One region of the Lentibacillus sp. L22 genome, then DNA from elsewhere that is predicted to be linked to it. Evidence: predicted binding sites of a transcription regulator. Region 1 holds the regulator's gene; the other holds the start of a gene.
What was found. The regulator Rex, encoded in region 1, represses fermentation and respiration genes when NADH is low (regulators of the CRP and FNR family bind a similar motif). The targets are predictions, from matches to a motif close to TTGTGAAATATTTCACAA.
Positions count from the first base shown of each region.

Region 2: the regulator Rex is predicted to act here: its motif matches at 8,243-8,260, upstream of qoxA (cytochrome aa3 quinol oxidase subunit II).

Region 1 is NZ_JBFNXI010000012.1:40,878-53,645, forward strand. Features, by position in the region: gene groL (chaperonin GroEL) at 1-1,334, opposite strand, end outside; gene groES (co-chaperone GroES) at 1,376-1,660, opposite strand; gene ABRT01_RS08000 (CPBP family intramembrane glutamic endopeptidase) at 2,029-2,742, shown strand; gene ABRT01_RS08005 (YdiK family protein) at 2,798-3,001, shown strand; gene ABRT01_RS08010 (class I SAM-dependent methyltransferase) at 3,076-3,816, opposite strand; gene ABRT01_RS08015 (hypothetical protein) at 4,008-4,259, shown strand; gene ABRT01_RS08020 (DUF2268 domain-containing putative Zn-dependent protease) at 4,375-5,205, opposite strand; gene ABRT01_RS08025 (redox-sensing transcriptional repressor Rex) at 5,390-6,022, opposite strand; gene moaC (cyclic pyranopterin monophosphate synthase MoaC) at 6,003-6,512, opposite strand; gene ABRT01_RS08035 (ABC-F family ATP-binding cassette domain-containing protein) at 6,680-8,605, shown strand; gene tsaD (tRNA (adenosine(37)-N6)-threonylcarbamoyltransferase complex transferase subunit TsaD) at 8,889-9,899, opposite strand; gene rimI (ribosomal protein S18-alanine N-acetyltransferase) at 9,886-10,344, opposite strand; gene tsaB (tRNA (adenosine(37)-N6)-threonylcarbamoyltransferase complex dimerization subunit type 1 TsaB) at 10,337-11,044, opposite strand; gene tsaE (tRNA (adenosine(37)-N6)-threonylcarbamoyltransferase complex ATPase subunit type 1 TsaE) at 11,122-11,580, opposite strand; gene thiL (thiamine-phosphate kinase) at 11,577-12,554, opposite strand.
Region 2 is NZ_JBFNXI010000008.1:81,196-93,963, reverse strand. Features, by position in the region: gene ABRT01_RS06110 (vWA domain-containing protein) at 1-1,569, opposite strand, end outside; gene ABRT01_RS06105 (AAA family ATPase) at 1,585-2,460, opposite strand; gene ABRT01_RS06100 (fructose bisphosphate aldolase) at 2,841-3,725, shown strand; gene ABRT01_RS06095 (hypothetical protein) at 4,056-4,286, shown strand; gene qoxD (cytochrome aa3 quinol oxidase subunit IV) at 4,382-4,666, opposite strand; gene qoxC (cytochrome aa3 quinol oxidase subunit III) at 4,669-5,265, opposite strand; gene qoxB (cytochrome aa3 quinol oxidase subunit I) at 5,265-7,211, opposite strand; gene qoxA (cytochrome aa3 quinol oxidase subunit II) at 7,260-8,138, opposite strand; gene ABRT01_RS06070 (aminopeptidase) at 8,541-9,782, opposite strand; gene ABRT01_RS06065 (TetR/AcrR family transcriptional regulator) at 9,973-10,860, opposite strand; gene ABRT01_RS06060 (efflux RND transporter permease subunit) at 11,188-12,768, shown strand, end outside.

The sequences.
Region 1 (12,768 bases):
TCTAAAGCACGAAGAACAATACTTGCACCTGTTGCTTCGTCACCTTCAAGTGTTAATCCCTCAACTTTATGGTAGACGTTCACTAGTGCAGTACCACCACCAGAAACGATACCTTCTTCAACAGCTGCACGAGTTGAGTTCAGTGCATCTTCAATACGAAGTTTACGTTCTTTCAACTCAGTTTCAGTAGCAGCACCAACTTTGATAACAGCTACTCCGCCGGAAAGTTTAGCAAGGCGTTCTTGTAATTTTTCTTTATCAAACTCAGAAGTTGTTTCTTCTGCTTGTGCACGGATTTGTGTCACACGGGAAGAAATAGCTTCAGGGTTTCCGGAACCTTCCACAATGGTTGTGTTATCTTTTGTAACAACAACTTTAGACGCACGACCTAATTGTTCGATAGTTGTGTTTTTAAGTTCCAGGCCAAGATCTTCTGTAATGACCTCTGCACCAGTTAATACAGCGATATCTTCAAGCATTGCTTTACGACGATCACCAAAACCAGGAGCTTTGACAGCAACAACATTAAATGTACCGCGAAGTTTGTTCAGCACTAATGTTGCAAGGGCTTCTCCTTCTACATCTTCGGCAATGAGAAGAAGTGGTTTTCCTTGTTGTACCACTTGTTCAAGTACTGGAAGAATTTCCTGGATATTGCTGATTTTTTTATCTGTGATAAAGATATATGGATTTTCCAATTCTGCTTCCATCTTATCCTGGTCAGTTACCATGTATGGAGAAGAATAGCCGCGATCAAATTGCATACCTTCGACAACTTCTAATTCAGTGTTAAATCCTTTTGATTCTTCAATAGTGATAACACCGTCATTGCCAACGCGCTCCATTGCTTCTGAAATCAGGTCGCCAACTTCCTTATCATCTGAAGAAACGGATGCAACTTGAGCGATTGATTCTTTGGATTCAATTGGTTTTGAAATAGTCTTTAATTCTGTAACAGCTGCTTCAACCGCTTTTTCAATTCCACGACGAACACCTACAGGATTTGCTCCGGATGTAACGTTTTTCAAACCTTCACTGATCATGGATTGGGCAAGTACAGTTGCAGTAGTTGTACCGTCACCAGCAACATCGTTTGTTTTCGATGCGACTTCAGATACAAGCTGTGCTCCCATGTTTTCAAAGTGGTCTTCCAATTCGATTTCTTTGGCGATTGTTACACCGTCATTGGTAATTAATGGAGAACCGAATTTTTTATCTAAAACAACGTTACGACCCTTTGGCCCCAATGTTACCTTAACTGCATCTGCTAATGTATCTACACCGCGAAGCATTGCACGGCGAGCGTCTTCTGAAAATTTAATTTCTTTAGCCATTTTTAAATGTCCTCCTTAAAAAATCGTATGTTATCATTGTTTTAGCCAATAACAGCTAAAATGTCATTTTCGCGAAGAATTAAGTACTCAGTGCCTTCATATTTTACTTCCGTGCCTGCAAATTTGGAGAAGATGACCAAATTACCTTCTGCAACTTCCGGGGCTACCCTTTCACCGTTATCGGTTACACGACCAGCACCAACTGCAACAACTTTACCCTCTTGAGGCTTTTCTTTTGCCGAGTCTGGAAGTACAATACCGCTTGCCGTTTTTTCCTCTTGTTCAACAAGCTCGATTACAACACGATCTCCTAGTGGTTTAATCAATGAGACGACCTCCTTAATTCGTTTCTACTAAGTATTTTTTGTTTTATTAGCACTCAAGAATGCCGAGTGCTAATTCCACTTAATATAATAAATAATACTGAACAAAAATGCAAGTAATCTCTTCTATTTTTTTTATCCATTTTTCTAATATCCATGTTACTGCTACATTTCGAGGTGGTGTCATATTCCCTTTTGTACACATTGCATCAAATGGTATGATGATTGTTTTGTAGAAAGTCAAATTAAATAAAATCCTTAACACAAGTCAATAGTATTTATTATCCCGGTGAAAAATATGCTAAAATATTGGTTAGTGTTTTTGCATATACTATTTTGATACAACTTAACGCAAAAGGAGTCGTTTCATTTTGACAAGAAGATATTGGTACGTCATTCTAACCTATATCATCATGCAATTTTCTGGCATTGTATTTGTGCCACTCATCTATTTTACTACTTCGTTGAATAACTTTGACATATCCATTTATTGGACAATCTTCAGCTTTATTGCGGGGCTTGTGGTGACATTGTTATTAATGAAGCCGGAAATGAAGGCAAATAACAACCGCAACGCAGCGGATTGGGGTTATACCATTGTGTGGGTGATTGCTGGCGTTGTCATGGCTTATGTTTTTCAGGCTATAGCCGTCTGGATCGAAACAAAATTACTTGGCATCCAAAGTAGCTCCGAAAACACGAATATGATCATCAATATTTCACGAATGGCTCCTTTATTTGTGATTATTCCTGCACTGATTGCGCCCATTCTGGAAGAAATCATTTTCAGGAAGATTATTTTTGGCTGGTTCTACAAGAGAATGAACTTTTTCTTTGCGGCTTTGTTGTCCGCCTTGATTTTCGCGATTATTCATCAGGAACCAGAACACTTACTGATTTACGCTTCGATGGGATTTGTACTAGCATTTGTCTATGTCCAAACAAAACGGATCATCGCACCGATTCTCGTACATATGACACTCAACTCGATTTCCGTAATCGTTCAACTGCTCCTGTCTCCGGAGGATCTGCAAAAAATGATGGAACAAGCCGACAAAGTGCAAATGATTCTTATCATATATTAACTGCTAAGGGGGGAAAAACCCCCTGATTGAAGTTTCACTTTATTGGAGGATAATAATGCAAACATCACCGAAAATCATGGCCATTATTTACTTTGTAATGGGAATTTTTTTTACATATATCGCTACGAAAACGGTGACCAACACCATGTGGAACTTTTCCACTATCGTACTGGCCATTATTGCAACACTTCAGTTTGGTGTAGCAATTAGATTAATGCTGATTCATTTTCGGCTCAAACAAAAAAACAGGAAGAAGTAGTGGTCTTCTTCCTGTCAAAATGATGCTCTCTTCTACTTACTTCATGGTAGCCTCGCCAGACTTATGTGCCTGAACTATCCCTTTTCGGCCCGGTAAACTACATATTTCAATCTATTGGCGAACGCCTCGGTCAACAACTGATGATGATCCCAAATTTCATATAATGCAGGATCCAGAGCAACGGAAAAATCAATTTCCTGCTGGGCAAATGCCTCTGTATCAAAAGACTGCCTCATCAACACCTCGGCTACTGTATCTTCCTTAAAACTGTCAACTGTACGAAAGCCAGCCATTTTAAAGATTCTTTTCCAGTCGGACGCTTTTGGAATTTCGTGAAGTCCATATAACGACTGGAATTCACCGAGTTCCTCTTTGGAAAGTGAATCAGCTGCCGTCATTTCCAAATCAATCAGAACTCCCCCTGTGCGCAAAAGCCGCCAATATTCATTTACCGCTTTCTCAATATTGGTAAATACTGTAACGGGCTCAACGATAATCCAATCAAAAGTGCCTGCTTCCAGTTGACTGTTTTCGATGTTCCCTTTGACCAAATCAACGGTAACTTCCCGATCGGTGAATCGTTCTTTTGACTTTTCAATCATGATTGGATGCTGATCCATCGCTGTTACATGGCAGCCATATTGATCAGCCAGGAAAGCAGCCGTTTGTCCTGTCCCGCAACCAGCGTCTAGTATATGATCCGTTGATTTAATCGGAAGTTCCCGGACAATTTCTTTCGTAAGCGGTAGCCCGCCTGGATGCGCTCCACCCACACCAAGGTACGCCAACAAATCATGATACGTGTACCTTTCCATCCACTTTATCCCTCCGTTTTAACGTAATTTAATGAATTCCCCGAGACTATTGTCCAATCATCAGGGGGGGTAAATACATAAGGTATTATTACAGCAGTGAATGATTGATTTCACTTGTTTGCTTTATCTATTGTGAGAAAACACATCAATAGAAGGATACCTTTATGGTTAAGAAAGGAGTAAATTGAAGAATGCCTGTAAATCCTTATTATCATCGATGCATGGAATGCAGGGGCAGACCAGTAAGGATTAGAACGAAAGATGGTCGGGTACATCATGGGATTGTTGATCGGGTCACACCTACCCATGTCTATCTTCGTCCAATGCACAGAGGTCTTGGCGGGTACGGCTACGGATGGGGATTTGGTGGGTTTGGGCTGGGATTTGTCTCAGGAATTGCCCTTGGTGCCATTGCAGCATTTTCCCCACTTTTCTTCTGGTAAAAAAACGGACCAAGATGACGGAATGTGTGGATGATTCGTTTGCCCTCCCTTTAAATACCTTACCGGCTGCTTGCCACATGTTACAAAGCCTGCCAATATAGCGGGCTTTGTAACACTATTTTGGAAAGTCGGACTCCTTTAGAATTGTTTCTGCTGGGACATCCAACATCTGCTCAATGGTACTATTTGTATTCGCTACATAGGATGAAACCATATGATAGCCGGTATTATAACCGGCCCATCGCGGAATAAATCCTTTTCCATACAGCAATTCATAGTGCCTGCGTTCGGCTCTTTTTACGGTACAATTTGGTTGAAGCCATTTTTCCCAGTGATACAAGGCCGTTTTGGATGGATAAAGGGTTGCCCATTTTGCCAGGTGTTCCTTGCCCAGGCGCTCTTCCACGGCCATTTCCGCCAAACCTTCCAGAACAATAGAATCAAGCAAATCCATGTTTGCTTCGGATTTATCAAGGTGTTTTAACCGGCATACATGATTATATTCATGAATCAGCAGTTTCTCCAGCTCAACTTTTTTATTGTATGGGGTGACAAACAAAAACACTTTATCCGGATAGGACAAACCGGATAGCCCGTTAAAATCAGCCTGGAGTTTTCGATTTTGCACATTGGAAGGCAATATAAAGACAGGAACATCGGGGCCATGCCAATCTTTTCGCAACTTGGTCAGTGATGTCTTCACGGTCTCCCAACAATTTTTTTCTTTTAACGATTTGATGATTGACTTATCGTCCGGGCTGGGTAAAAACAGCCCGTTTCTCAGTAAATGCTCATGAATTTCGACAGTATTTGCATGATGAAAATAGGGTTTTAGTCTGCCGCTTATTTGCTCCTGGTGATGTTTTCTTACCTTTATTTTGGATGTTTCCTTATCTTTTTTTGCCATGTACGCGTCAAGCCACTTAGATGTTTGCACAACCGCCATTTACAACCAATCCTTTTCCAAAGTTGAACGATCACTATACTATATGACAGATAACCCAAATTGTTCCGGGACAAAGGGACGGTTCTTCTGTCCCGGCAATTTTTTACAAGAAAAAAATGGTGGGACAAGGATCCTGTCCCTAAAGGTGAGGCAGGAGAACCGACCCGAAACCGGCCCTCTGTCCCTACAATGGATAATGTTTTAAGAAATAGACGAGTGCTTGCAGTTCTACAGCTAAATCAATATGATGGACACGGACATTGTCGGGGACTGTTATTCTGGCTGGGGTAAAATTCAGAATGCCAGCGATTCCCTGGTTGACAAGCCTTTCTGTAATTCCATCCGCTTCACTTGCCGGTACAGTCAGGATAGCCACTTGTACGTCGCCGAGCTTTTCTTCCAGATCGCTAATATGATAGACAGGTATCCCGCCAATATCGGTTCCCACTTTTTCTTTATTGGTATCAAACGCCATTACGATTTTGGTGTTGTTGTTTTTCATAAAATTATAGTGCAAAAAAGCCGTACCAAGATTTCCGACCCCAATGAGGGCAACCTCGGTTGTTTCATCCTGATCCAGCGTTTTCCGGAAAAAGCCAAGCAAATATTCTACATTATAGCCATAACCTTTTTTTCCCAAAGCACCAAAGTAACTAAAATCACGACGAATGGTGGCTGAGTCCACTTTAACTGCATCACTTAATTCCTTGGAGGAGACGCGCATTTTCCCCTGAATGTGCAGATTGTTTAAAAACCGATAATATAGAGGTAATCTTTTTGCTGTTGCTTGCGGAATCTTATTTTGCTCCACCGTTATCCTCCCCTTGTTCGCGATGATAGTCACCGGATTTTCCGCCTTTCTTCGCTAATAAGCGTGTTTCTCCAATGATCATGCCCTTATCAATCGCCTTACACATATCATAGACGGTTAATGCTGTCGCAGTAGCAGCAGTTAATGCCTCCATTTCCACTCCTGTACTGCCTTTTGTTTTGACAAACGCTTCTATTTTCAATTCAAACACGTCATCTTTGACATGCCAATCAAATGAAATATCGATCCCTTTCAATGACAATGGATGACACATGGGAATCCAGTCAGATGTTTTCTTTGCCGCCATAATACCGGCTACTTGAGCGACCGCTAGTACGTCGCCTTTTTCTATTTGATAATCGTTGATTTTTTGATAAATTTCTTCTGAGACTTTAACACTGGACGCAGCAATGGCCGTTCGTTCTGTCTCAGCCTTTTCACTTATATCCACCATATGGGCTCGTCCCTGTTGATTAAAGTGTGTGAAATCCGCCATTTTTTCAACTCCATTTCGCTTTCAACCGTACTTCTTATAGTTTAACAGAAACAGGAACAGAAGTCGTGATTTATTTCACATTCAAAAACCGCAGTCGAAATGATCTACCTTATACTTTCTAACCTTCCAAGAATACGATACACTAATGTGGATGAGGTGAACGATTTATGATTATCATGCAACTAAATGGTATTTCCAAATCCTTTGGCGCGGAACAAATATTATCGAATATAAAATTGGAAATAAAAGATAAAGACCGAATTGCTATTGTCGGGAGAAACGGAGCAGGAAAATCTACCTTGCTGAAAATAATGGCCGGGGAACTTTCCCATGATGAAGGGGAAATACACAAACCAAAAGATCTTTCCATTGGCTATTTGTGCCAGCATACAGGACTTGAATCCGATAAAACTATCTGGGAAGAAATGCTGACGGTTTTTCAAGACTTAATGAAACAAGAAAAACGCTTGCGAATCATGGAACAACAAATGGCAGATACAGATTCGCTTTCCCAAGAGGATTATCAACAGCTATTACATGACTATGACCGGGCACAACAAGCCTTTACAGCAGGTGGCGGATATCGTTACGAGGCAGAGATAAAATCTGTACTGACGGGGTTAAATTTTCAGGACTATGATGACAGCACCCCGATCAATGCATTGAGTGGCGGCCAGAAAACCCGGCTTGCCCTGGGTAAACTGCTGTTGATGAAACCAGATCTGCTTATCCTTGACGAACCAACCAACCATCTTGATATTGATACACTTGCATGGCTGGAAAATTATTTAGCCGGTTATCCCGGAGCGGTTACTATTGTTTCCCATGACCGCTACTTTTTGGACAAAACCGTGACGATTGTTTATGAGATCTCTTACCATCATACAAAAAAATATCATGGAACCTATAGTAAATTTTTAGAACAAAAGGCCCAGCAATTTGAACAGGAAATGAAAGAATATGAAAAACAGCAAACAGAAATCAAACGAATGGAAACCTTTATTCAAAAAAATATTGTCCGGGCATCGACAACGAAGCGCGCTCAATCCAGACGAAAACAATTGGAAAAAATGGAGAAACTGGATAAACCTGCCGGGGAGGAATCATCAGCAAATTTCACATTTGAGATTGCCCGCAGAAGCGGAAATGATGTACTAAAATTAAATGATGTTTCCTTTCGCTATGACGATGATAAAAAAGAGCTGTTTTCCCACGTCAATTTGCATGTCAACCGCGGGGATCGGGTTGCACTGGTTGGACCCAATGGCGTGGGGAAAACGACCCTGCTTAAAATAATACTTGGAACCTTAAAACCAAATCATGGAACGATCCAGCTTGGTACCGGTGTACAAATTGGCTATTATGACCAGGAACAAATGACCTTAACCCCGACAAAAACCATCTTGCAGGAATTATGGGATGACTATCCAACCATCAATGAACGAGATATTCGAACCGTTTTGGGCAACTTTTTATTCTCCGGGGATGATGTTTTAAAACAGGTACATTCCTTAAGCGGCGGCGAAAAAGCCCGTCTGTCATTAGCCAAACTGATGATGCAAAAAGCCAACTTACTTATCCTTGATGAACCGACAAACCACTTGGATATTGATAGTAAGGAGGTACTGGAGGCAGCATTAATGGATTTTCCGGGAACCATTATCTTCGTATCCCACGATCGATATTTTATCAATAAAATTACCGATCAAGTCGTCGAGATGCAACATGATGGGGTTACCGTCTATTTAGGTGACTATGACTACTATCTGGAGAAGAAGCAAGAAGAAGCGGAACGGGAGCAAATAAAACAAGCGAACAAAATCGTACCTGAACGCGAGCCAAAAAACAAATCGGCCTCCACCTTCCAGGAAGAAAAGAAGCGGCAAAGTGAACAGCGAAAGAAGGAACGTAAAATTGCGGAGCTTGAGACAACCATTGAACAATTAGAAACAGAACTAAGCCATTTAGAACATAAAATGGCGGAACCAAAAATTTATCAAGATCATGAAAAGGCATTGGAACTAACTACAAAAACGGATAAACTACGTGGAGAAATCGAACAACTAATGGAAGAATGGACGGAATTACAATAAAGAGGAACTTTCTCAGCTTGAAAAAACATACTAAGATTAGTGGGTAAGGTCATCGACGGGTGACTTTACCCACTAATCTTAGTATGTTTATCTTAAGTTGAGAACTGTGTGCGTCTATTCCGCAGTTATCCACAGCTTAAAAAAGATGAATACTGTCTTGTTTAGAGTTATGCACATTATCAACAGATTTTTCGTGACTTACCCACAATTATTGTCCACATATTCATGAGGGAATATAAAGGACATCGATTTAGATATCCACACCTCTGTTGATAGCCTGTTATTAAGTTAATAACAGGCCTGGATGGGCATTCATATCCCAGCCTGCACGTTTGCCTTGCTCGTAAAAAATTGTTCCGGCAGCACCGATCATCGCTGCATTATCGGTGCATAGTTTCAATGGTGGTATTAATAATGGGATACCGGTATCAGCAAACCGCTGATCAAGTGCGGTGCGGAGACCTTGATTCGCCGCGACCCCGCCGGCAACAATCACCTGTTTTACCCCATATTCCATTGCCGCTTTATAGGTTTTTTCCGTCAATACCTCAACAACACTTGCCTGAAAACTGGCTGCAATATCTTCTTTTCTTAATGTCTCTCCACGCTGTTTGGCATTGTGAATCGTGTTGATAACTGATGATTTTAATCCACTGAAGCTAAAATCATAACTTCCTTCCTCCAGCCATGCACGCGGAAAGGCAATCGTTTCTTTGCCTGTACTTGCAAGCCGGTCAATTTGCGGACCACCGGGATAAGGTAACTCCAGCATTCGGGCAACTTTATCATAGGCCTCGCCGGCTGCATCATCCCGGGTTTCTCCAATGACTGCAAAGTTTCCGTGCTCACGCATCAAAATCAGTTCCGTATGCCCACCGGAAACAACTAAAGCCAACAAAGGAAATGCAAATTCACGTTCGAACCGATTTGCATAAATATGTCCAGCAATATGATGTACGCCAACGAGTGGCTTATGCTTGGCAAATGCTAGTGCTTTTGCCGTACTCACCCCTATCAACAACGCACCAACTAAGCCCGGTCCCTCCGTAACTGCAATCGCATCAATATCATCCCATGTCAACAGGCTCTCTGAAAAGGCCTCTTCCAGCACGACCGTCATTTGCTCTACATGATGTCTTGATGCTATTTCCGGCACAACGCCACCAAACCGTTTATGGCTCTCAATTTGTGAAGCAACCACATTGGCAATAATCTCCCGGCCATTTTTAATAATAGCCACAGCTGTCTCATCACAGCTAGTCTCAATCGCTAGTATATATTTATCTTTTTCCATTTAAATTCACCCACATTACTATTGCATCTTCCTGGTTATCCACATAATAATTTTTCCGTATACCACCCGGCACAAGCCCAAATTTCCGGTATAGATGTTGAGCAACCAAGTTTGATGTCCGAACCTCCAGGGACAAGCGTTGGCCACCCAAACGAACAGCCTGCATCATCACATACTGAAATAATTTCTCGCCAAGCTTGTTTCCCCGATAACCAGGCAAGATAGCAATATTCGTTATTTGCGCATCATCTGCAATCCCCCACAGACCAGCATAACCGACAATTTTATCATCTATTACGACAACAAAATAATGAGCAAACTGATTATCCACCATTTCTTGTTGAAAAATATCCACCGTCCATGGTGTTGCAAATGTTGCTGTTTCCACTTCCATCACCTGATCAATGTCTGTAACTTTCATGGGACGAATCACCAAATTAGCCATTCGATTTCTGTCCTTTTTGTGCCTCTAACCATTTTGCTTCAGCTTCAGCCAAACGCAGATACTGTGGTGTTAAGGTGTGCGTGTTGTCAGGGGCTTTGTTCAGTCCTGCCAAAGCCAAGTGTGACGGATTTGCCAAATGACAGGAACCCTCCGGAATTACGGCTAACGACCTCATCTCCTGATTGATTATTTCCTGATAGGCCGATATATCCGGACTCAAAAATAGTACCTTTTGTTCGTCGGCTGCCAATTGCTGCAACCAGTCAAACATTGCCACATTTTGCTCCTGTTTAACCAATACCGGTTGACCATTGCGCCATTGATATAGACCTGTATAAACATTTCCTCGTCGTGCATCAAAAAATGGACATATCAATAAATCAGTTAAACTTCCTTGATGAGCTAACACCTGCAAGCTTGAAACACCGCTGATGGGAATATCTAAAGCCCATGCCATCGCCTTTGCTGTAGCAAGACCAATCCGTACACCAGTAAACGATCCTGGTCCTTTGGCAACAACGATTTTATCCAACATATCAGGGGGCACACCCGTATCCCGCATCAATTGGTCAATCGCTGGCATTAACCGAACTGAATGATTCTTTTTTATATTTGTTACTAATTCACCAATCAAAACGCCATCTTTATGTAATGCGATACCGAGTACTTGATTGGATGTATCTATCGCAAGTAAATTCATTCCTGTAACTCCTCAAAACATAGATTATAAGTGTGTGCAAAGTGATGATTGCAGCGTTTCCGCATTGAACAACCGCTTTATGAACCAATGATTTCAGCAACAACTTTTTCAAAATGAGCACCGTATGGAGAAAACGCCAATAAACGCGAATGTTCATCTAAATATGTCAGGCTTATATCCAGCCGTTCAGGCGGTAAAAATTCTTTAATAAATTGTGCCCATTCAACAATGGAAATACCCTCACCATTAAAATACTCGGAGAAACCTATATCCTCATCTGAATCCTCCAACCGATAAACATCCATATGATACAGTGGAAGTACCCCCTGATATTCCTTGATAATCGTAAACGTTGGGCTGTTTACGGTACGTTTCACGCCAAGTCCTTTAGCAATCCCTTTTGTAAAGGCAGTTTTCCCGGCACCCAAGTCACCTTCCAATGTAATGACATCACCTGGCATTAATAGTTTAGCGAGTTGTTGTGCCAATGTCACGGTTTCACTTTCCGAACGGGTTTCTATTGTATGATTACTCATCTGCGTTTCACCTGCTTCAAATGTGTATAGCCTTGTTTTTTTAATGGTACCTGATGTCCATGATCCTGTAAATAAACCGCATCATGATCTCTCTCTGTCACATAGCCAATTTTTGTTACTTTGACTCCTGTTTCCTGTGCAGCTTGAACAACCTTTGACCAATCACTTTTCGGAACAGTACCAAGCAGTTCAAAATCCTCTCCGCCGAATAATTGCCATGTTCGCTGCTGTTCCGCCGTAAATTGATGGAATGCATCGCTCACAGGTAATTTGGCAAAATCCAATACAATGGTTACCTCTGATGCTTCAGCAATTTCCGCAGCCTCATTAGCTATCCCATCACTAATATCGTTCAATGCCAATCGGGAAAGTCCTTCCAAATTCCAGGCAAAAGCAACCCGTGGTGAAGGCATTTGATGTCGCTTCACATAAAATTCATGATCATTATAGTTACCTGGATTTGTTAGTATGTGCAACCCTGCACGAGAGTCCCCAAGTGTCCCTGTAGCAAACACTACATCATCGGCCTTTGCAGCATGACGATAACGCGACTTGCCTCTGGGAACATAGCCAATAACTGTAATTGAGAGGGATAATTCTTTACCGGCAACCGTATCTCCGCCAATCAAATCCATTCGATAGGTTCCAGCCAGTGCTTGCATACCTGTCACGACTTGTTGAATCACTTGAGGCTTCCAATGTGATGGAATAACAATCGATACAAGATAAAAAGCTGGCTGTGCGCCCATGGCAGCCAGATCACTAACATTCGCTGCGAGTGCCCGGTAACCAATATGAAAAGGGTCCATTGTTTTACACGAGAAATGTATATTTTCTACAAACGTATCAACCGCTGTAACGATGTCCTGACTGGTTTGTCTGAATACAGCGGCATCGTCCCCCACTCCCTTTATTAAGGATGCTTGTTTGTAGGAAGCTTGTTTAATGGTATTAATAAAAGCAAACTCATCCATCTTCATCACCAATCTTTACTAATGAATTATCTCCATCATAGCAAAAAGAATTATAAAGTGAAACTTCATTCGGTGAGGGGCACGATGAACAGGGCATTCTGTAACAATTTATGGGGAACTTAATCAGAAAAAGTGAATGATAAAAACGGCTCTTAACCAAAATCTATAGTTGACAGATTAGATGTAATTTATAGGCGATCGCTACGGAAAAACA
Region 2 (12,768 bases), on a different contig from region 1:
CATAATTTTAGCGCCATCATTTTGATAGAATGAATCGCTAAAAGAGTGGATCCGGTGAAAATAGTTTGGCTGATAGTCTTCCTTTGTTTCGTTGGCATCTTCCCAAAAACCGACAATGGCGTGGGGGATTTTTAATTGGTTCAAAACCTCATGAAACAGGATAATCCCGCGTTTGGTTTCATCCATTTTATTGTGCATGGAAGCAGAACAGTCGATTAGGAGAGTGAACACTGCGTCCACCTCGCGTGATTTCTGATTTTTCTTGTAAAATACACGAGGGCTTTCATCAACAACAAGCGCCAATAGTTTTTTTGATAGCCGGCCGATGACTAAATATTGTCGTGGTGCATTCTTTTTATGCTCGATCGTTTTTTCAATCGTTGCCGCAAGCTTTCGTTTAAACGGTTCGATCTCCTGTAGATATTGCCGGTATAACGCTTGATCTGCTTCAGAGGGTGTCTTGGCATGTTTGTCAATAGCAACAGCATTTTTATTGTCTTCACCGTATATACTATCGCTGGATTCTTTTCCAGCCCGTTTCTTCTCCTGTTTCTCCAACGATTCCAGCTTGGAGTAGTCATTCTGATTACTTTTTCCGGATGTACCCTGAACGCTGCCCATCGCTTGGTCCGCGTCCTCGGTTTCGCGAGCAGCTCCGCCACGAATATTTGTTTTCGTACCGACTTCCAGCTCAAATTGGAGAAAGTTTTGCTTCCGGTCACTGTTTTGATTTTCCCGATGCCAAGTGGAAAACGGCTGATCGAAATACTCATTGTTTTTCTCATCCACGTCTTCCATGTCCTGGTTCGCCAACTCATCGGTTCGGGTTAATTCATCAAATAACGTGTTTTCTGATAAGGACTTGATATGAGCAATAGGAAACGTGAAGTAGTCGTTTATCATATCAATGTAATCATTTTCCAATGAAAACACAATTTGTTCTGCAATACGAGCGATATCTGCTGACGTCTTTGCTGCAAAACTTTCATACAGGAGTGGCTTCAGTTTTTCCAATCGCTTAAGCTGTTTGCCGGTTGCATGCGGAAAATCCGGATCGGGCCGGTCAGCTTGTAATAGTAGATAGATCAGGCAAAATAGCTCATCCAATGCATAACTTCTTGTCACATTCATCGCTAATTGAGTGGAAAAAAAGTGTTTTAAATACTTGGTACGGATGGCAAAATCACGTTTCGTTCCCGGCCGCATGTGTTTGACCACTTCCTCCAGTCGGATATCTTCCAGTAATGTAATAAGCTGGACAGCAAATTTCGATAGTCCGGATTCTTCTATTTCTTGCAAATAGGTATTTAGGGTTGGAACATGGGAAGAATGCAGTGTCCCGATCGTTCGTAAAAATACATCCGTCTTGTAGCCAGGTACGCTAATTTCTGGTTTATCCATATCCCACATGCTGCTGCCGGTTACTTGATGATTGATGATGTCAATGAAGGACCCATATGTGTACGCAAAGGTGAAATCAGTATTTCCGGATAATACGGTCGTTAAATCCTGCAGCTGCAGGTATAGATTCGTATTGACGTTTATATCAATCCATCGGTTATCCATCATCTGGCAGGCTCCCTTCTAAAATAGTGTAGCCGCTATATTATTAACAAATTCCCGTTCGCGTTCTTCTTCCAGTTTATCCGTAATTGATCGGACAATCGCCCGTTTGGCCGGAATAACTGTACTCAAATCACAGGCATCCAATAATGCACGGATCGAAGCGGCATCTTCGGCAACTTTTCCCTGATAGACTGCGTTAATGAGATCGGCTGAGAGTTTTACGAATAAATCAATAGTTGTTTCATTTGCCAGTCTTGTGTTCGTTTGAATCAATTGTTTGAGTTGCTCACCTTGCAAATAGGGAATATCAATAATAATGAACCGGTTTTTCAAGGCCTCATTCAAGGGAACCGTACCGACATAGCCTTCATTGATCGCGGCAATCACGTTAAATCCATCTTCGGCATGAATAATTTCATTGGTGAATGGATTAGTCACTGTTCGCCGGTAATCCAGTACACCATTGATTAGTGGCAATGTTTCTGGTTTGGCCATGTTAATTTCATCAATATATAAAAAAGTGCCATGTTGCATCGCCTTTGTCACGGGACCTGGCACAAATTCGATCATTTGCTTTTCATCTTGATAGGCCAACGTTTTAAAGCCCATTAAACTTTCCGCATCAAGATCAACGGAACAATTAATACTGAACATCGGCTGTTGGAACAAGTTTGACAGTGTCTCGGCAAATTTCGTCTTTCCTGCACCAGTTGGACCTTTTAATAAAATATTTTTCCCCATGCTTAAAGCAGAGATAGCGTCAATTAACAAATTGATTTGTGGCGGAACATAGCCACCTTGGCGAATCAGGTCATCAAACGTGTTATCTATTGTTTTTGGCGTTTTCTCAAGCATTTCTTGTATAGAATCTGGCAGGTTATAGTTTACGTTCATTGGAATACTCCTTTCCCAATGAATATTGTAAAGGTTGTAGGGAGGGAAGGCAATGGAAGAGGGCGGATATGCTGGTGCGGTTTTGGAGTTCATTGGAAAATCGATCAAGAGCCACTCGAACACAGCATTGAATTTTACTCGGACACACTAGTTAGCCGGGATATTGAAAAAGAATAAAGTCCGAGCTAAACAAAAGTTCGCTGGAATGGAATACTTGATGGCGTGTCGATGAACCAAGTCCTAAGGTAAAATCACATTCAGACAGCTGCTAACTGTTTCCGCCGTTACTATAATATGTTATAATATAGGTGGTCTTTTGCCTATCTATTTATTTTTCTAAATGGCTGAATGGTACAAATTATCCTGAAGGAGTGGAAATAATGCAACAAGATCAATTAGAAAGAATGAAAAATGGGAAAGGTTTTATTGCAGCGCTGGACCAAAGTGGTGGCAGTACACCAAAAGCACTGGCAGCATATGGTGTAACTGAAGATGCCTTTTCCAATGAGGAAGAAATGTTCAAATTGGTACATGATATGCGGACACGTATTATGACTTCCCCTGCATTTGATAGTAAGTATATTTTAGGTGCTATCCTTTTTGAAAACACGATGGACAGAAAAGTTGAGGGTTTATATACAGCTGATTATTTAGCAGAAAAGAAAGGTATTGTACCATTTTTAAAGGTAGACAAAGGGCTTGCTGAAGAACAGAATGGCGTTCAGTTAATGAAGCCGATTCCCGATTTGGATGAGACATTAAAACATGCAAATGAGCGCCATATTTTTGGTACAAAAATGCGCTCCGTGATCAAAGAAGCCAATCCGGAGGGAATCAAGGCGGTGGTTGATCAGCAATTTGAAATAGGTAAACAAATTATTGCCGCTGGTCTTGTCCCAATTATTGAACCGGAAGTAGATATTCATAGTCCGGAAAAAGAAAAATGTGAAGAACTGTTAAAAGCAGAAATTCAAAATCATCTTGATCAGTTAAATGATGATGAAAAAGTAATGTTGAAATTATCCATCCCAACAAAACCAAATATGTACAAAGAACTTATCGAGCATCCGAATGTAGTACGTGTGGTTGCACTTTCCGGTGGATATTCCCGGGATGAAGCAAATGAGAAATTGAAAGCAAATGATAATATGATTGCAAGTTTCTCCAGAGCCTTAAGTCAAGACTTGAATGTTAATCAAACGGATGAAGAGTTTAATCAAGCATTAAAGGAAGCCGTTCAATCGATTTATGAAGCTTCTATTTAAGTAAATGTTTGGAAATCGCAATGAAAAGATTCCAGAGCAATTTTGCTCTGGAATCTTTTCATTTATTCAATCGCTCAAGCTTTGAATAAAAAAGAAAAAGAGAAGCAGTCACGGCAGATAAGGAAGAAAAACAGTGAGGAATCACCCGAGAACCAGTTTATCACGACTGATAGGAAGAGAATAATAAGAGGAATCGACCGTGATTAGTTTTTGAAATAACTAAACTTACATAATATGGGGGACTTTGCGACGGTTGTTATTTCTCTGGTGAAAATAGTTTGACAAATTTGTGAACAGGGTAAATAATACTTGTAAAGGGGGATGACGGTCATGAAATCTGAATTGAAAATACTGAATGTTGTGAAGTATGTGGGTTGTGCAGTCCTTACACTTGGAATTGCTATTTTCATTTATGCTTTGATGAACCAATATGGCACTATGATGGGCATTGGTATTGGAACAGTGATGGGGGCTATTTTTATCTTTCTGATGGGCGTTTTCTTCGTGGTTACAGAAGAAATGGAGAGAAAAACAGAAAAAGGGATTCGGCTTGATCCATGAATAAAGGAAAAATGAAAAGGAGCGCCTATTGAAAGACGCTCCTTGATGATGTCTGGCTTCAACATCCAGCAGTGTGCTCACCGGGTGCTTTGTTTTTAAGCCATATCCCATATCATAATGAGCAGGGTGCCGAATATACTTGCCAGTGCAATCGCAAATCCGTAAGCTAAATTCGTATAGATGGAATGTTTATCCTTCGTTTCACCAGCGTGCATGAAGATAATCAGCTGAACAAAAGCTTGCACAAATGCGGTAATAAGGAGGATCGTCATCCCCGCCGTAAACGACAAATCAAAGAAATAAACAGCCAGTGCAATCAGGGTAAGCACTAAGGAAAAGATGAAGCCCATTACTTGTTTTTTCGGAAATAACTCACCCATGTTTACATCATTCCTTTCAAGTAGATGAAGCTAAAGATAAAGATCCACACGATATCCAGAAAGTGCCAGTACAGAGAGAAAATGAACGATTTATTTGCGGTTGCGGATGTGATGCCGTTCCTTTTCACCTGTATAATAATAAACAATCCCCAGAATAAACCAAGTGTCACGTGCGCTCCGTGCGTCCCGAGCGTCGTTAATAAGCTGGCAGTAAAGGCGCTGATTTGCAAGCCGGCACCAATATGCACATAATGGATAAATTCATAAATCTCCACACCAAGGAAGGAAAGACCAAGCAGCAATGTGATTGCAAAAAATCCCATCATTGCTTTGGTACGACCAATCCGCATCGCATGAACACCAAGACCAATTGTGAAACTACTGGTTAAAAGGACAAACGTTTCAATGAGTACTGGTCCGATTTCAAAAATTTCTGCGCCGGATGGCCCGCTCCCTGTGCGATTCACGAGGGTAAAGTAGGTGGCAAACAGGGTAGCGAACAACATAATCTCGGCACCAAGGAAAATCCAAAAACCGACAATGTTGATTTGGTTTTGTTCCGATCGATATTCAAGAGGAAGCGTATGATCCATCTTCATTAGCTAACACCTCGCAATTTCTTTTCTGTTTCTTCAATTTCCTTGACAGATATGTGGTGACCGTCGTCTTTTTCAAAGGAACGATAGGCCATAAATCCGAGTATCACCAGTGTGAGAATAATGGCCGGTAGCCACATACTGAAAATCAGTGAGAAGCCCCAGACAAAGAAAACACAACTCAACACGAATGGCCAACCGCTGTTATTTGGCATATGAATGGTTTCTATCTTGTCAGCAAAAATAGGGCGGTCATTTTTCTTATGATCCCAGAATGCTTCAATGGAATCGACTTCTGGTGTGGTTGCAAAGTTGTACTCAGGTACTGGACTGTGTGTTGCCCATTCCAGTGTGCGTGCATCCCATGGATCCGAACTAATATTTCTGGAAGCATAACGCACGCTGTAATAAACATTGTAGACGATTAATGCAAAGCCAATCGCAAGGCCGATCGCACCCACGAACGATAGCAGGTTAAGTGGACCAAATCCAGTAGCTTCCGAGTAGGTGTACATTCTTCGTGCCTGACCGTTCAGTCCGGTAAAGAACATTGGGAAGAATGTCACGTTAAAACCGACGACAATAAACCAGAATGCCCATTTACCAATTCGTTCATTTAACATGAAGCCAAACATTTTCGGCCACCAGTATGTCAAACCGGCAAGCATGGCGAATACTACCCCAGGAATAATGGTGTAATGGAAATGCGCTACTAAGAACATTGTATTATGGTACTGATAGTCGGCACTTGCCATTCCAAGCATAACTCCGGTCACTCCGCCAATGGTAAAAATAGGGATAAAGGCGATCGAATACAGCATTGGTACCGTAAATTTGATTTTTCCTTTCCACATCGTCAACAACCAGTTAAAGATCTTAATCCCGGTCGGTATGGCAATCGCCATGGTCGTAATCGCGAAAATACTATTCGTTAATGGCCCTTGCCCCATCGTAAAGAAGTGATGGGTCCAGACCAGGAAAGATAGGAACGAGATCAGGACGATGGAAGCAACCATCGTTTTATACCCGAATAAGTTACGTCGTGAAAAGGTAGAGATCACTTCACTGTAGACACCGAATGCCGGTAAGATTAAAATGTATACTTCCGGGTGTCCCCAAATCCAGAACAGGTTGGCCCAGAGCATATCCATTCCACCATTTGTAGTGGTAAAGAAGTTTGCCCCGAATAAACGATCCATCGTACCTAACAACAAAGCGATCGTTAAAACTGGAAAGGCAAATACAACAATCGCATTGGTAATAAACGCGGTCCAGGTAAACATCGGCATTTTCATTAATTTCATACCTGGTGCACGCATTTTTAGGATCGTCGTAATAAAGTTAATCCCGGAAATTAATGTCCCGATTCCGGCAATTTGTATCGATAGCATGTAATAATTGGTACCTACCGATTGACTAAAATCATTTCCGGCGAGTGGAAAATAGGATGTCCAGCCGGCATCTGGTGAACCACCAACAACAAACGAAATGTTAAATAACATTGCACCCATAAAGTATAGCCAGAAGCTGAGTGCATTCAATCGTGGAAACGCAACATCCCTGGCACCGATTTGTAATGGCACAACAAAGTTCATTAATGCATAGATAAACGGCATCGCCATAAAGATGATCATGACAACTCCATGGGTGGTAAATACCTCGTTGTAATGCTGGGCATCCAAAAATGTATTATCTGGTATCGATGTTTGTGCTCGCATCATGATAGCGTCTACTCCACCCCGGAACAGCATGAGTAAAGCAGAGATTAAATACATAATGCCGATTCGCTTATGATCCACCGTTGTTAACCATTCGCGCCATAAATAGCCCCATTTTTTAAAGTAGGTTAACCCGGCAATAATCGCAATCACTGTCAAACCGATAGCAACCATCGATGCATAAATGAGTGGATCTCCATGGGGAATGGCAAACCGATCAAAGTAATTCATTACGTTTTCTCCTTTCAAAAGTAATTAAAACATGTTGACGCTATGGTATTAATGATGATGTTGTTCTGAATCATCTGTTGATCCATGCTGATGCCCGTCATGATGGCCTTCTGGAGGTGGCATGAATGACAAGTGTGTGCCACTAAACGTCATTTGTCCAAGATGACCGGGCTCCAATAGTTCGTCAAATTCTTCTTTGGTCAGTGGTTTAGCTGTTTTTTGAACATCGTCCACCCATTCAGCAAATTCTTTAGCAGGCATTGCTTTGACCTGGAACGTATTTTCGGCAAAACCTTCTCCGCTAAAGTTGGCATTTCGTCCCATATATTCGCCAGGTTCATCCGCTGCTAAGTGTAATGTTGTTACCATGTCAGACATGGCATATTTCTGCCCGCCCAGTTGCGGAATCCAAAAGCTGGTGATTGGTCCATATGAATATAGTTTAAATTCGATAGGACGATCGGTTGGAATGTATAAATAGTTAACCGTCTCAATATCTTCTTCCGGATAGCTGAAATGCCATTTCCAGTTTGAACTGGAAGCGTAAATGGTCATTGGTTCCTGTTCTTCATACCCCGTTGGTGTCGCTTCAACCTGATACGTCGATTTGACGGTAACAACGGAAAGAATCACAATAATGATGACTGGGATCGCAACGATAATCGTTTCCAGCCATTTGCTGCCTTCAATATGTGGTGGCTCGTAATCATCCGGTTGCTTGGAAGCGCGGTACTTAAAAAGGACAAAAATTAACAGAGCAAATACTGCAATGACGATAATGGCCATCGTGGCGATTGATATCCAAATTACATTGGATGTTGTTTCCGCTTGTGGGCCTTTTGGGTCTAATACCTTTAATGGCTCACATCCAGTAAGCAACAGCAGTGTAACAATAAATGAACCAACAAAAGCCGATTTTATTTTCAATGAAAGTACCCCTTTCTATATTAATTTCAACTTCAACTTAAGTGATCTACGTCACAATCCATCTACATATATTAATGCCATAAAAGGGGTTAAAGGACAATGGATTGTGATTTTTGTCACAAAGTGTTCAGAATGTGTGTCACAAAGTTTTCATGAATGCTGGTTTGACGGTAACAGGGGCAACGGTTTCGGGAAGTTGAAGGGGGAAGGTGGCTTTGAACTAAGGTTTGATGCTTTGTGAAAAATGAAGAGACAGACATACTTTGGAAGAATTAGCCTATAGTCAACGAGAGATAGAGCATAGCAACTGTTTATTATTAAAAAAACCTCCCATCTAGACACAGATGAGAGGATTTCCACCTTCATATTTGACCTTTATAGTAATACGACGTTGTCAAAAAACTATATTGCCCAATCTCCATTCCTGAATACCGGAACAACCGTGCCATCTTGTTTGATGCCGTCGATATCCATTTTATCGGAGCCAATCATGAAATCCACATGGGTGGTGGAAACATTTATGCCATGTTCTTGTAATTCTTCTTCGCTCATTTTTGTCCCGCCTTGAATACATGTTGGATAAGCTGCACCGATGGCTAAGTGATTGGATGCGTTCTCGTCAAACAGTGTCTCAAAGAAGGTAATGCCCGATTGTGAAATAGGAGACGGATCTGGCACAAGCGCAACTTCTCCCAAGCCTGTTGCTCCCTCATTATCCTCAACCAATTTCTTAATCGTTTTATCTCCTTTTTCAGCGGAAATATCAACAATTTTGCCATCTTTGAATTGGACTTTGATGCCTTCAATTAGTGTACCGGCATAACTTAATGGTTTGGTACTGACAACGACACCATCCATCCGATTTGTATCGGGTGCAGTGAACACTTCCTCTGTCGGCATGTTGGCAATAAATTCTTCGTTCTTCGGATTAAAGCTTTCCGCACTTTGCCAAATATGGTTCTTCGGTAAGCCAAGCGTTAAATCGGTGCCCGGGGCGGTGTAATGTAAAGCATCAAATTGTATGTCATTTAATTTCGTTGCTTTTTCCTTGAGTGTTTCTTTATGTTCATCCCAAACAGCAACCGGGTCATCATGATAGATGCGGCATGTTTTGAAAATCTCATCCCATAAAGCATCAACTTGTTCCTCGGAAGTTTTTAAATCAGGAAAGACAGTTTTGGCCCAGTCTGCACCAGCGGCAGCAGCAACGGTCCATTTTAAATCATCATTTTGCGTAGCTACGCGTTGGGCTTTGAATGCTTTCCCAGCCACTTTTTGATACGCGGCGACTTTGTCGGGATCCACCTCATTTAATAAGTTTGGATCATTAGATAAAATGGACAGCCGGCAAACGTGATGGTTTAGTACATGGTCTTCTGATTCATCAATCTGGTATTGAGGTATATCGGTCAACAATTCCTCGGACTGGTTTATGTAATGCTGTTTGGTGATATCATCGTCCGACCATTTTACGATTACTTTTTCCGCACCAAGCGAATAGGCTTCTTTGGTAATTAAACGGGCTAAAGGAGCTTGATCAACGGCAATGGTCATTTTTACCCAATCACCGGGTTTCACATTGATCCCCTTTGCGACTAATAGCCTGGCGTATTTTTGCAGGTTTTCTTGAAAGTTGGGTAGCATGGTTTTTTTCCTCCCATATATTATTGGTGTCGATATTAGTATAGTGAAAAAGGAGGGTGTAATGCAAATAGTGTGTGATTTGGATTTGAAGCACACTAGTCGCTGGACGCTGGGGCCGGACGGAGGGCTAACTTTAATTCGATGAAATGGAAAAAATGGTTGGACAAGAAGCCTGTCCCCTTGTCCCGGCTTATAAGAGTTGCAGCTTCAACAATTTGGCTATTTTCTCCCGGTAAGCATCAAACGCTTTAATCTCCTTCAAGTTGGCGAGCATGCCTTGAAATGCATATTTGTCCGGTTCTGGTTTTTTTAGTTCACTTTGGAGGAAATCTATTACATGAACCATCCCATGCTTTTGCTCTTCAGAAAGCGGCATATCCTTTAATCTTGTCGCCATATCTTTTAACAGGGCATCCACTTGGCTTTTTGGATTGATGGATGAAAATGTCTGCTCCGACAGCAAATGGTCCAAATTGCTTGTATGGATAATTGGTTCTTCGTTGTTTTCAAATGCTTGCACGATGTCGTCCATCCGGTTCAGCAAAAACTCCGCAACGCGATTGGCATTCAAGTCCAGATTGTGAAATAACATCGTTGCCAAATAGGCATTTCGCATGCCCTCTGTCAGCAAAATGATGTCAGCGATGTAGGGTATGATTTTTTCCCCGTAGGTTTCCCTTAAGCGACGATAGTACCAGGTCAGTATGTCTTTTCTCGCTTGCTCCATCACATCGCGCAGTTCTCTGTTGATAGAAAAATTTTGTTCTCGCAAATAGACGATGAAAAAGGCACGCTGTTTATTCAGCTGTTCAAATGGTACACACAGCTGCTGTTTCATTTTTTCGCGTGGCGGCAGGTTGGCTTGATCAATCGCTTTGAGTGAATCATCCATCTGTTCAAAATAATATTGGAAAATCGCAACATGCAATGCTTCCTTTGATGAAAAATAATGATAGAATGCTCCTTTGGATATACCGCAATCATCGACAATTCCTTGAACGGAGGTGTTAAAAAATCCGTTTTCCGCGGACAATCTGATGGCCGATTCTATGATTTCCTGTCGCTTATCTTCTTTCATTTATCTTCACCCGTTTCGTTAATTCAAGCAATTCATCCTGCAGAATTCTTTGTTTCCCTCATTATGACCAATCAGTCAAATAGTGTCAATAAAATGATGAAAATATTGCATATAATACTTGATTCGGACTAAGTGGTCGGGTAAGATGGAAGATGTGATTTTAAAAGCATACAGCTATTTGGGTTCAAATTGTTTAGTGAATTTTCCGGAAAGATAGATAGCCCGGTTTACTTTGACTGACCGGTCAGTGCTTTTAGAAAATAAGTGAATGCATAGCGAAAACAAGGCTTATGCAGATAGAAACGTAACATATGGGGAGTGTAGAATTTGAAGCGTATCATTAACTTTGCCCTGAACAACAAGTTTGCTATATGGATTCTCACAATTTTAGTCGTTGTGACAGGGTTTTACTCCGGCATGAATATGAAGCAGGAAACGATGCCGGATATTACGTTGCCAAACATATCGGTTATGACGACTTATCCGGGTGCAGCACCTGATGAAGTGGCTGAAAAAGTATCCGAGCCGATCGAGCAGGTTGTGCAAAATTTGGAGGGCGTAGAAACGGTTAGCTCATCGTCCATGGAGAATGCGTCTTCCGTTCAGTTGGAATTTGATTTCGATACCGACATGGATGAGGCACTTAACGATGTCAGCGAGGCGGTAACGAAAGCTGATTTGCCTGATGGCGCAGAGGATCCGGATGTTTCACGAATCAGTATTAATGCTTTTCCGGTTATCGCATTAAGCATCAGTAACCCCGATCAGTCACAGGAGCAATTGACCAAAACAGTGGAAAAAGATGTCGTGTCTGGATTGCAGGGTATCGATGGGGTGTCCGATGTACAGGTGACCGGACAGCAATTGCAAAAAGTGACCATCGACTTTGACGACGATAAATTGAAAAAATACGGACTCGATGAAGATACCGTAGAACAATTAATCCAAGGATCGGATATCACTTATCCGCTGGGACTGACAAATTTTGATGATGAGGTGAAAAACCTTGTCATTGATGGTGATGTTGTTAGTGTTAAAGATTTAAAGAAATTGAAGATCCCATATACCCCTCCACAAGCGGGACAAGGGCAGGGGCAAATGCAACAAGGTGTAGCTGATCAAGAGCAAACGGACCAAATGCAGGGACAGATGCCAGATAGTGATGCAATGCAACAAGGCGATACTCCGGATGCAGCACAGCAAGGTCAAGCGCCTGGAGAAGATGCGGCACAGCAAGGTCAGATGCCAAATACGGATCAAGCCGGTCAAGCGGACGTGGAACCGGAAATTCCGACAGTTACATTGGATAAACTGGCTGACATCAAAATTATAAACGAATCAGAATCGATTTCCAGAACAAATGGCGAAGATTCAATCGGTGTCCAAGTTGTCAAGGGAGCCGATGCGAATACAGTCGATGTCGTGAATGCAGTAAAGGACAAGATGGACAAATTTGAAGACGACTTGGGAATCACCTCTGTATCCACTTTTGACCAGGGTGAGCCAATTGAAGAGTCGGTCAGCACGATGATGAATAAGGCATTGTTCGGTATCCTTTTTGCTGTTGTCATCATTTTGCTGTTCTTAAGAAGTTTTAAAACGACGCTGATTTCAATCGTGTCGATTCCGTTATCACTATTGATTGCAATTTTCGTGCTTCATTATATGGACATCACCCTAAATATCATGACGCTCGGCGCGTTGACCGTCGCAATTGGGCGTGTCATCGATGATTCGATCGTTGTCATGGAAAATATCTATAGGCGCATGTCCTTACCGGATGAGAAACTGCATGGCAAAGAATTAGTCAGGGAAGCAACGCGGCAAATGTTCATCCCAATTCTTTCTTCGACCATTGTAACGATTGCTGTGTTCTTGCCGATGGGCTTGGTGCACGGGCAAGTGGGC